4 regions of the Pantoea sp. X-Soil-YNGN-775 genome follow, and region 4 is predicted to be linked to each of the others. Evidence: riboswitches for the same ligand, from Rfam matches in the RefSeq annotation. Region 4 holds a riboswitch; each other region holds the start of a gene.
The links. A riboswitch is a leader RNA that binds a small molecule or an ion and turns the genes downstream of it on or off. The one in region 4 is predicted to bind thiamine pyrophosphate.

Region 1 (2,198 bases), on a different replicon from region 4:
GCGCAGATTTCACAGATTTCGCGGAAATGCTGATAGAGGAAGCTCTCCTGATGATGCGACAGACACCATTTCGCCATGATCGAGCCGCCGCGCGAGACAATGCCGGTCAGCCGTTTTGCCGTCATCGGCACGTAGCGCAGCAACACGCCAGCATGAATGGTGAAGTAGTCAACGCCCTGCTCAGCCTGTTCCAGCAGCGTATCGCGGAATACTGCCCAGTTGAGCGCTTCGGCCACGCCGTTCACTTTCTCCAGTGCCTGATAAATCGGCACTGTGCCGATTGGCACCGGGCTGTTACGCAAAATCCATTCGCGCGTTTCATGAATATTACGGCCAGTAGAGAGATCCATCACCGTATCGGCGCCCCAGCGGGTCGACCAGACCAGTTTTTCTACCTCCTCCTCAATCGACGAGCTGACCGCTGAATTGCCGATGTTGGCATTCACCTTGACCAGGAAGTTACGCCCGATAATCATCGGTTCCGATTCAGGATGGTTAATGTTGGCGGGAATAATCGCCCGGCCTGCCGCCACTTCCTGACGCACAAACTCCGGGGTGATGTTATCTGGCAAATGCGCGCCAAAACTGTGGCCCGGATGCTGTTGCAGTAACACCTCACTGTGAATTCGCTCACGGCCCATATTCTCCCGCAGGGCGATAAACTCCATCTCCGGCGTAACGATGCCCTGACGGGCGTAATGCAGCTGCGTGACGCAACGGCCGGCGAGGGCGCGACGCGGCGTGGGCAGCGCGTCAAAGCGCAGGTGATCGAGGCTATCATCCGCCAGACGCTGCTGGGTATAGTCTGAACTGCGCTGTGGCAGCGGCTGGCTGTCGTTGCGTTCTTCGATCCAGCCCGCCCGCAACTTTGTCAGTCCACGATGCAGATCAATCTGCGCGGCGGGATCGCCATAGGCACCGGCGGTGTCATAGACCGGCACCGCCTCATTCTGCTCATACAGCGGCTGTTCTTTACTGCCGCCGACCGGGGTCGGACTGAGCCTGATTTCGCGCATTGGCACGCGAATATCCTGCCGGCTGCCGGTAATCCAGATGCGTTCAGAACGGGGAAATGCGCTGCCGCCTTGCAGTGAATCGATAAATTCCTGCGCCAGGGCACGCTGTTCACGACGGGTCATTTTTGAGTCAGACATAGCAATCTTCCAGTAAGTGGGAATGATGCTTGTCCGGAGTTCGGAAGGAGTAACAGCACGGGCAGTGCAAAAGACTGGCGTACCGATAATATTTACTCTTGTTCCCTTCGCAGGTTCTAACCTGATCAGGTTCCGCGGATCCCGAATTAACGGTCTCAGCCCAACTGGGCACTCCGACAAGAATGCGGTTTTACGCTGCGGCTGGCAGAGCGCCCGCTGAAGACGAAAAACCTTAACGTTCAAACAGAAAAAAATGGGTTCTTCTGGCCTCGGCCATCAGAACCCCTTCAGCATAAAAGGGCTGCAACTGAATCACAACCCCTTTACCTGCGTTTAACCTTATGCCGGACGAGCAATCTGGCTGTCATTGGCCACCGGTGGTGGTGCCAGGTGGTTATCCCACGCCAGCTGGATCAGCTTGTCTTCCAGCGTAAAGCGCGCCTCCAGCACTTCACCGACTTCAGACAGCGCCTGCTGGAACGTCATGCAGTTATCGTCATCGATCGCCTGCTGCAGATGGCCATCATACAACTGCATCAGGCGTTCAGTATTGGCTTCCAGCGGGGGATAGATTTGGGCTGCCGCGATCATCGGGCTGTCACCGCTCATCTCACTGATGATGCGTTCGTAAATACTAAAGTGACCGGCGGAAAGATAATCGACCAGGCCATGACAAAAGTTATCCAGCGCCTGCTCATCGAGGCGGGTCAGGGCTTCTTTATTGGGTTTAAGTCCGACCAGATGATAATAGGTTACTAACAGCTGGCGACGGGCTTCCAGCCACGAATCGACCAGTTCGTTACTGCCACCTACGCGTTCGGCCAGGACGTCTAACTGGTTAAGCATATCTAACTCCATGTGAGTTATAGTTGTTTATCTACACACTTAACATCAGGACTTCAGCGTGCGAGTTGACGCTAAGGATGACGAAATAAATGCAATGCGAAATCTCAAGCGTAGACGCTGGATGGTGGATTGTCAGCCACGAGCAGAAACTTTGGTTGCCGCAAGGTGATTTACCCCACGGAAGCGCCGAAAATTTTG
Region 2 (2,198 bases), on a different replicon from region 4:
CTACGCCAGTCGGTGACCGGCGCGGCATTCCACAGCGAGATAAAGGCGAACAGCGCCACGCTGATTAACAGCAGCGTGGCGAGCGACCCGGGGATCAGCCAGCGCGGCATTAGCGGCTGACGGCGCGTTGCCACTGGCTAATCCAGCCAGAGCGCTGGCTGGCTACCTCTTCCGGCGAATAGTGCAGCGCGGTGGCGGGCACCTGCAGCGTGGCGAAGCCAGCAGGCAGGGTGGTTTTGATCGCCGGATACATCCAGTTGCCGGTCGGGATGGTGTTCTGGAACGCCGGCGAGACCATAAACTGCATGAACTGCTGCGCCAGTTTCGGCTGTTTACTGCTGGCTAACTGCGCAGCAACCTCGACCTGCAGATAGTGGCCTTCGGCAAACGGTGCGGCGGCGTAGTTCTCTTTTTTCTCTTCGATGATGTGATAGGCCGGCGAGGTGGTATAGCTCAGCACCAGATCGCCTTCGCCTTTCAGGAACAGACCGTAGGCTTCACTCCAGCCCTTGGTGACCGTCACGGTTTTCTGCGCCAGCTTTTGCCATGCCTGCGGGGCCTGATCGCCATAGACTTTCTGCATCCACAGCAGCAGACCTAATCCCGGGGTACTGGTACGCGGATCTTCATAGATGACCCGCCATTTTTCCGGGCTCTCTACCAGCTCTTTCAGGCTTTTCGGCGGATTTTTCAGGCGGGTTTTGTCATAGACGAAGGCGAAATAGCCATAATCAAACGGAACAAAGGTGCTGTCGTGCCAGCCACCCGGCAGCGTCAGCTGCGCGGTATCGACCTTGCTGGCGGCAAACAGACCGGTTTTTTGCGCCGCCTGCAGCAGGTTGTTATCCAGTCCCAGCACCACATCCGCTTTGCTGTTTTTGCCTTCCATTCGCACGCGATTCAGCAGCGACACGCCATCTTCCAGCGTGACAAATTTCAGTTCGCAATCGCACTGCGCTTCAAAGGCTTTTTTGACCGCCGGACCGGGGCCCCAGTCAGCGGAGAAGGAGTCGTAGGTGTAAACCGTCAGAACCGGTTTGGCAGCCAGTACCGGGGTGGAAAGTAACAGCAGCAGTGGCAGAACTTTGTTAAACACTTTGCGCTCCTTCAGGAGAATAGGGGATGAGTCGCAAAGGATCTGAGCAGCAGGCCTCTCAAATCCCTACGTCGGTATTAACCGAATCAGGTTCGACGGGTCTCTCTCAGCCGTTTGCGGTCAGCAGGCGGCACCCCGTTGAGAACGTCACATTCTAGTCATTTCAGCGTCAGCGCGAAAGCGTTACAGCGCGGGCGGCGCAAACCAGGCAGATTTAAAATCGAACCAGCCGAGGGTATTCATCCGCACGCCGCGCATGCTGCGCTGACCTTCAAGCAGCAGCCAGTGGTGGAACAGCGGATGCAGACCGGCCTCTTCCACTAACCGCTTGCTCCATTCGGCCAGCGGCAGCGCTTTTTCACGCCAGCGGGCGGCATCAGCGTGCCAGTCGATCGGCAAACAGTGATGCAGCAGCGGGATCTCATACAGCTGGGCAAACAGTGAAAAGGCCAGTGGCAGCGTGAAGTTCACGCTGCCGAGCCAGATATCGCTGTCGGCCTCGCCCTGATGCCAGCATTCGTAACTGACTTCACGCGTCTCCAGCGTAACGCCGTGCTGCGCCAGCAGCGGACGCAACGCATTGGCAATGCCTTCGTGCTCAACGTGCTGACTGTACCAGGTGAGCGTCAGGTGAGTCAGGCCGGGCGGCTTTTCGACCGGGGTAAGATCGCGGCGGTGATGCCAGCGCGGCAGCAGGCCATAGGCCGGAAACCAGTAACGCTGATAGCCGACGCCGGCGTGGTTGAGCAGGGCGATGGGATTGAACAGATAGCTGACCCAGCGCCGTATCGTCTCGTCACGGCCTTTTTCCGAACGCTGATCAAACAGCAAATAGTAGCAGCCTTCTTCCAGCCGGCTCTCTTCCTGGATCTCATCCGCGCCGTCGCCCTGCAGGCGCACACCTGCGTAGACCAGCTCATCGCTGATATCCGGCAGTACCCAGATAGAGACGTCATCAATCAGCGCGCGAAAGCCAAAATAATCATCAAAGGCTTCTATCTTCAGCTGACTTTCCTGATTGCGGATCACGCTGTAAGGGCCGGTGCCGATCGGCTGGCGGGCAAAGTCGCGCTGCGTGGGCCACTCGCGCGGCAGGATCATC
Region 3 (2,198 bases), on a different replicon from region 4:
CAGCACCGAGTCGAGCTGGGCGGCCACAAAGTCTGCATCAATCCGGTAGACCGACTGAACGCCACGGGTATTTTGCGCCACCAGCGCGGTGATCACGCTGGTGCCATACGCGCCCAGCGCTGAAAAGGTTTTCAAATCGGCCTGAATCCCTGCCCCGCCGCTGGGATCGGTCCCGGCGATGGTCAGTGCATTAATGCGTTTCATGGTCAACCTCCAGCGTCCAGAGCGCATCAAGAAATGCTGTGGCAAAACTGCCGGGGCCGGCTGAGCTTGCCGCCGCCTGTTCACCGGCCCGCGCCATCACCTGACAGGCACTGGCAACGTTGAGCAGCCGATCGCCGCTCAGACTGCTGAAGCCGGCTACCACCGCCGACAGCGCACAGCCGGTACCGACCACCCGCGTCATTAACGGGCTGCCGCCGCGAATGGCAAAGGTGCGCTGGCCGTCGGTGGCGTAGTCTACTTCGCCGGTCACAATCACCAGCGTTTGATAGTCGCGGGCCAGCTGCCGGGCAGCCTCCAGCGCTGCATCCGCCTGATGCAGGCTATCCACTCCGCGTCCGCCGCTGGCCTGTTGCGCCAGCGCCATGATCTCTGACGCGTTACCGCGGATCACCGCCGGCTGCTGGCTCAGCAGCCGCTGGCAGAAAGTGGTGCGCAGCGTCAGTGCGCCGACCGCCACCGGGTCCAGTGTCCAGGGCGTTCCCGCCTGCCTGGCGGCCGTGACTGCCGCCTGCATCGCCTGCTGGCGCTCAACGGTCAGCGTTCCGACGTTTATCAGTAAGGCATCGGCAAAGCCGCTGAACTGCGCGGCTTCCTCCGCATCAATCACCATCGCTGGCGAAGCGTTGAGCGACAGCAGCACATTGGCGGTGAAGTTTTGTACCACGTCGTTGGTCATGCAGTGCACCAGCGGTGACTGACGGCGGAAACGGTGCAGAATGGGCGCGAATTGCGCAGCAGAAAGGTGTTGAGATTGATGTGTCATCATAGCTCCCAACCGGCGAACAAGAAGGCGAATGCGGTCAGGCATCAGACTTCCCTACGCTGGCATTATCCAGATCAGGTCAGCGGGTGTATCTCAGCCCTGTATTAGAGGGGCACCCCGAGTCATTTAAAATCAAAATCAACTACTTGCGATTAACGTCCCGTTAATCCCTGATCAGGATAATGCCAGCGGGAAGTCCAACAAACAAGCTCTAAAAACTGTACAAATCCCATAAAGTATCCCAGCTTGTGTCCCAAGTTATTAATGGAACGAGGTGGAAAAGATGCAAAAAAGCCGGGATATTCCCGGCTGGAATTTGCATTCTCAGGCAAGCGCTCAGGCTGCACTTCGTAAACGAGCATAGTGCAAACCAATCTCATCAATAAGTGGCTGCAAGTTTTTGCTACCTTTGACGGTGAACATAGTTGCTGGCTGATGGTCGTTGATGTGTTCATTGATATTTAATGGGCAAGAAAGGCGTATCGATGGCCTCATTGTGGTAGGCATTGAGGTTGTTAATCTCACCAAATTATCTTCTGTATACTCTAATATCGGAGGTTGATGGCGAACCATTCTCTTCCCGCAATAAGAGAGCAATTCTTTTACCTTCCACCATTCGCATGCCTTAACCCAAGAACGTATCTTTTCACGTTCATCGTCAGTCAAATTGAAAATTTCTTGATGTTTAGACTCGCTCCGTCGTGACAATCTGGCGTGATGATAAATAGCGTCCGACGCACACCTCAGCACTTTTGTCATACGCTGGGTGTTTCGTCTGGAAGGGGCTGTCCAATCACCTTGCGAGATATTGTAATCCCACATCTGCTTAAATACCGTGGGTGTATCAATGCAATCAAGCCGTTTCAAGATCGCTATGATTCGTTCGCCACTATAACCTCTCGATTCCTTCTCCTGCCCCATCGCCCCCCAGATACAATCTTCCACAATCTGAGGTAATTCAGATAATGAGCTATGCTTTAGCAGGAATGCTCGCACCGCTTTATTATCCACACCCTTTGCCACTGCACCTTTCGTTCTTGCCATGTTTTTCTCCTTTTTAAATGGGTATATAAAATCCTCCGCTATCGCTGGTAGCGAGCAGGATATGTGGCCCTCCTTGTGGATGGCATTTAGTAGGGGTTACCGTTTTACGGTAATTTGATTTATCCGGCATTGCGCCAAACGTTCTGGAACACAGCTTTTGAGACTG
Region 4 (2,198 bases):
CGGCCTGGCTGCGAATCACGCCAGCATCATCAGGCGCGCGCGGCGGCTGACCCGCTAATGGCGGGCAGGGTTCAATGCCTGAGCCGGTCAGCACCCGCATATGATGGCTGAGTCGGCAGGCTTCCGCCGCGTCGTGAGTGATCAGCAACACGGTATGTTGCGCCAGCACCCCGGCGGCCAGGGTCTGAATCTGGCTGCGGGTCAGCGCGTCGAGCGCGGAAAAGGGCTCGTCCATCAGGACAATCGGCTTTCGTGCATATAAGGTGCGCGCCAGTGCGGCCCGCTGCCGCATGCCGCCAGACAGGGTGGCGGGCCGGGCCGTTGCGTAGCGAGTCAAACCAACCCGCGCCAGCAGATGCTGCGCCCAGTCGCGGTCCGGTTTTTCGCCGTGCAGACGACTGGCCAGGCAGACGTTTTGCTCCACGCTCAGCCACGGATAGAGCAAATCCTGCTGGCCCATCCAGGCGATCCGCCCGGCCAGCGGCAGGCCATCACTGCCGCTGACCAGCCCGGATGTCGGCGGCGTCAGGCCAGCAATGACGCGCATCAGGCTACTTTTCCCGACGCCGCTGGCACCCAGCAGCGCAGTGAAGGCCGCGGCGGGGATCTCCAGGTCGAGTGAGTCGAACAACCGATGCGATCCCAAATCCAGCCTGAGCTGACGTACAGAAATGCCCGGCGGTGATAACAGCGTTGAACGGCTCATTGGGATGACGTCAGTTGCGGGTCGAGGCCCATCTGCCAGAAGTCGGATTCCAGCCGGGTGGCGGTAGTGAATATCGTCGCCAGCTGGTCGAATCGCTCAGCCCCGGCGCGCTGTTGGGCCAGCGTTTCAAACAGATTCAACGCCGCGCGAACACCGGCCAGATAATCGGCATCGCCGTAATTCTGAATCCAGGCGCCGTAAGGATTGCCTGCGATCACCGTCGCGGGATGGTGTAACAGCGTCAGGCCGATTTCAGCATAGCCGGCAACGCACGGCATTAGCGCGGTCATCAGCTCAAGCGCATCTCCGCTGTGGCCGACGTCCAGCACGTAACGGGTGTAGTTGATTGTTTCAACGGCTTCGGCCTGGCTGGCCAGCACGGCTTCGCTGATCCCCCACTGCTGGCAGTAAGCCACATGCAATGGCAGTTCATTGACGATGGCGTTGAGAGATGCCGTTGCTGCACGTAACGCTGCCGGGTCGTGCAGTTTACTGACCAGCAGCCCATAGGCGCGGGCAAAGTGCAGCAGAAACAGATAATCCTGGGTGAGGTAATGACGAAAAGCGGCGGGAGGCAACTGGCCCTGGCCGAGCTGCTGCACAAAATCGTGCGACACGTAGGCGTGCCAGTGATCGCCCGCCTGGTGACGCAGGCGGCCATAAAAGCCGGTGTCGAAAAGCGCAAGTGACATAGGATCTCCATTAACGGTTCGTTAACATAAGGAGATCCGGGCATACGATGAAGAACAGGCAAAAACGCAGAAAATGATGCAGAAACGTTGCCGACCCGTCCCTTCGCTGGCATGACCCAGATCAGGTTCAAAGGGTTCGGCTTGTGCCATCTCAGCCCATTACAGGACACCCCTCGGAGACGTTTGTTATACGATAATTATCTGCTGAATACAACGGCACGCCGCAGTCCAGCTCAACCAGCCGCCCGCTTACTGCTGCGGGTCGGCTGACCAGAATAGCCTGTTCTGTCGATACAAGGTGACAGCGTCACTCCAGATCTTCACCATTGCTGGCGATCACTTTTTTATACCACCAGAACGATTTTTTCCGGCTGCGCGCCAGCGTGCCGTTGCCCAGATCGTCACGATCGACATAAACAAATCCGTAACGTTTACTCATTTCGCCGGTCGAGGCGGCAACCAGATCGATGCAGCCCCAACTGGTATAACCCATCACCGGCACACCGTCCGCAATCGCATCGCCCATCGCCCGGATATGTTCACGCAGATAGCTGATGCGGTAATCATCTTCAATCTCACCGGCGTCATTAAAGGTATCCCGTGCGCCCAGACCATTTTCGACCAGAAACAGCGGCTTCTGATAGCGGTCATACATCATATTCATGGTGATGCGTAAGCCAAGCGGATCAATGCCCCAGCCCCATTCACTGCGCGTCAGATGCGGGTTGGTCAGAGATTTCACCACGTTGGCGGCGCTGCTGTTAAGCTCGTTCATCTCTGCTGACGCGCAACGCGAGGCG

Region 1: it holds a riboswitch for thiamine pyrophosphate, as region 4 does, so the genes downstream of both, thiC (phosphomethylpyrimidine synthase ThiC) here and tenA (thiaminase II) in region 4, are expected to answer to the same signal.
Region 2: it holds a riboswitch for thiamine pyrophosphate, as region 4 does, so the genes downstream of both, thiB (thiamine ABC transporter substrate binding subunit) here and tenA (thiaminase II) in region 4, are expected to answer to the same signal.
Region 3: it holds a riboswitch for thiamine pyrophosphate, as region 4 does, so the genes downstream of both, thiM (hydroxyethylthiazole kinase) here and tenA (thiaminase II) in region 4, are expected to answer to the same signal.

Annotation. Positions count from the first base shown of each region.
Region 1 is NZ_AP035945.1:238,276-240,473, forward strand. It holds gene thiC (phosphomethylpyrimidine synthase ThiC) at 1-1,154, opposite strand, end outside; TPP riboswitch at 1,240-1,340, opposite strand; gene AC6I8I_RS01080 (Rsd/AlgQ family anti-sigma factor) at 1,494-2,000, opposite strand; gene nudC (NAD(+) diphosphatase) at 2,090-2,198, shown strand, end outside.
Region 2 is NZ_AP035945.1:687,341-689,538, forward strand. It holds gene thiP (thiamine/thiamine pyrophosphate ABC transporter permease ThiP) at 1-134, opposite strand, end outside; gene thiB (thiamine ABC transporter substrate binding subunit) at 110-1,096, opposite strand; TPP riboswitch at 1,142-1,244, opposite strand; gene sgrR (HTH-type transcriptional regulator SgrR) at 1,280-2,198, opposite strand, start outside.
Region 3 is NZ_AP035945.1:2,658,021-2,660,218, forward strand. It holds gene thiD (bifunctional hydroxymethylpyrimidine kinase/phosphomethylpyrimidine kinase) at 1-204, opposite strand, end outside; gene thiM (hydroxyethylthiazole kinase) at 191-988, opposite strand; TPP riboswitch at 1,023-1,118, opposite strand; gene AC6I8I_RS12510 (hypothetical protein) at 1,325-2,032, opposite strand.
Region 4 is NZ_AP035946.1:352,671-354,868, forward strand. It holds gene AC6I8I_RS21575 (ABC transporter ATP-binding protein) at 1-706, opposite strand, end outside; gene tenA (thiaminase II) at 703-1,398, opposite strand; TPP riboswitch at 1,480-1,582, opposite strand; gene AC6I8I_RS21585 (6-phospho-beta-glucosidase) at 1,706-2,198, opposite strand, start outside.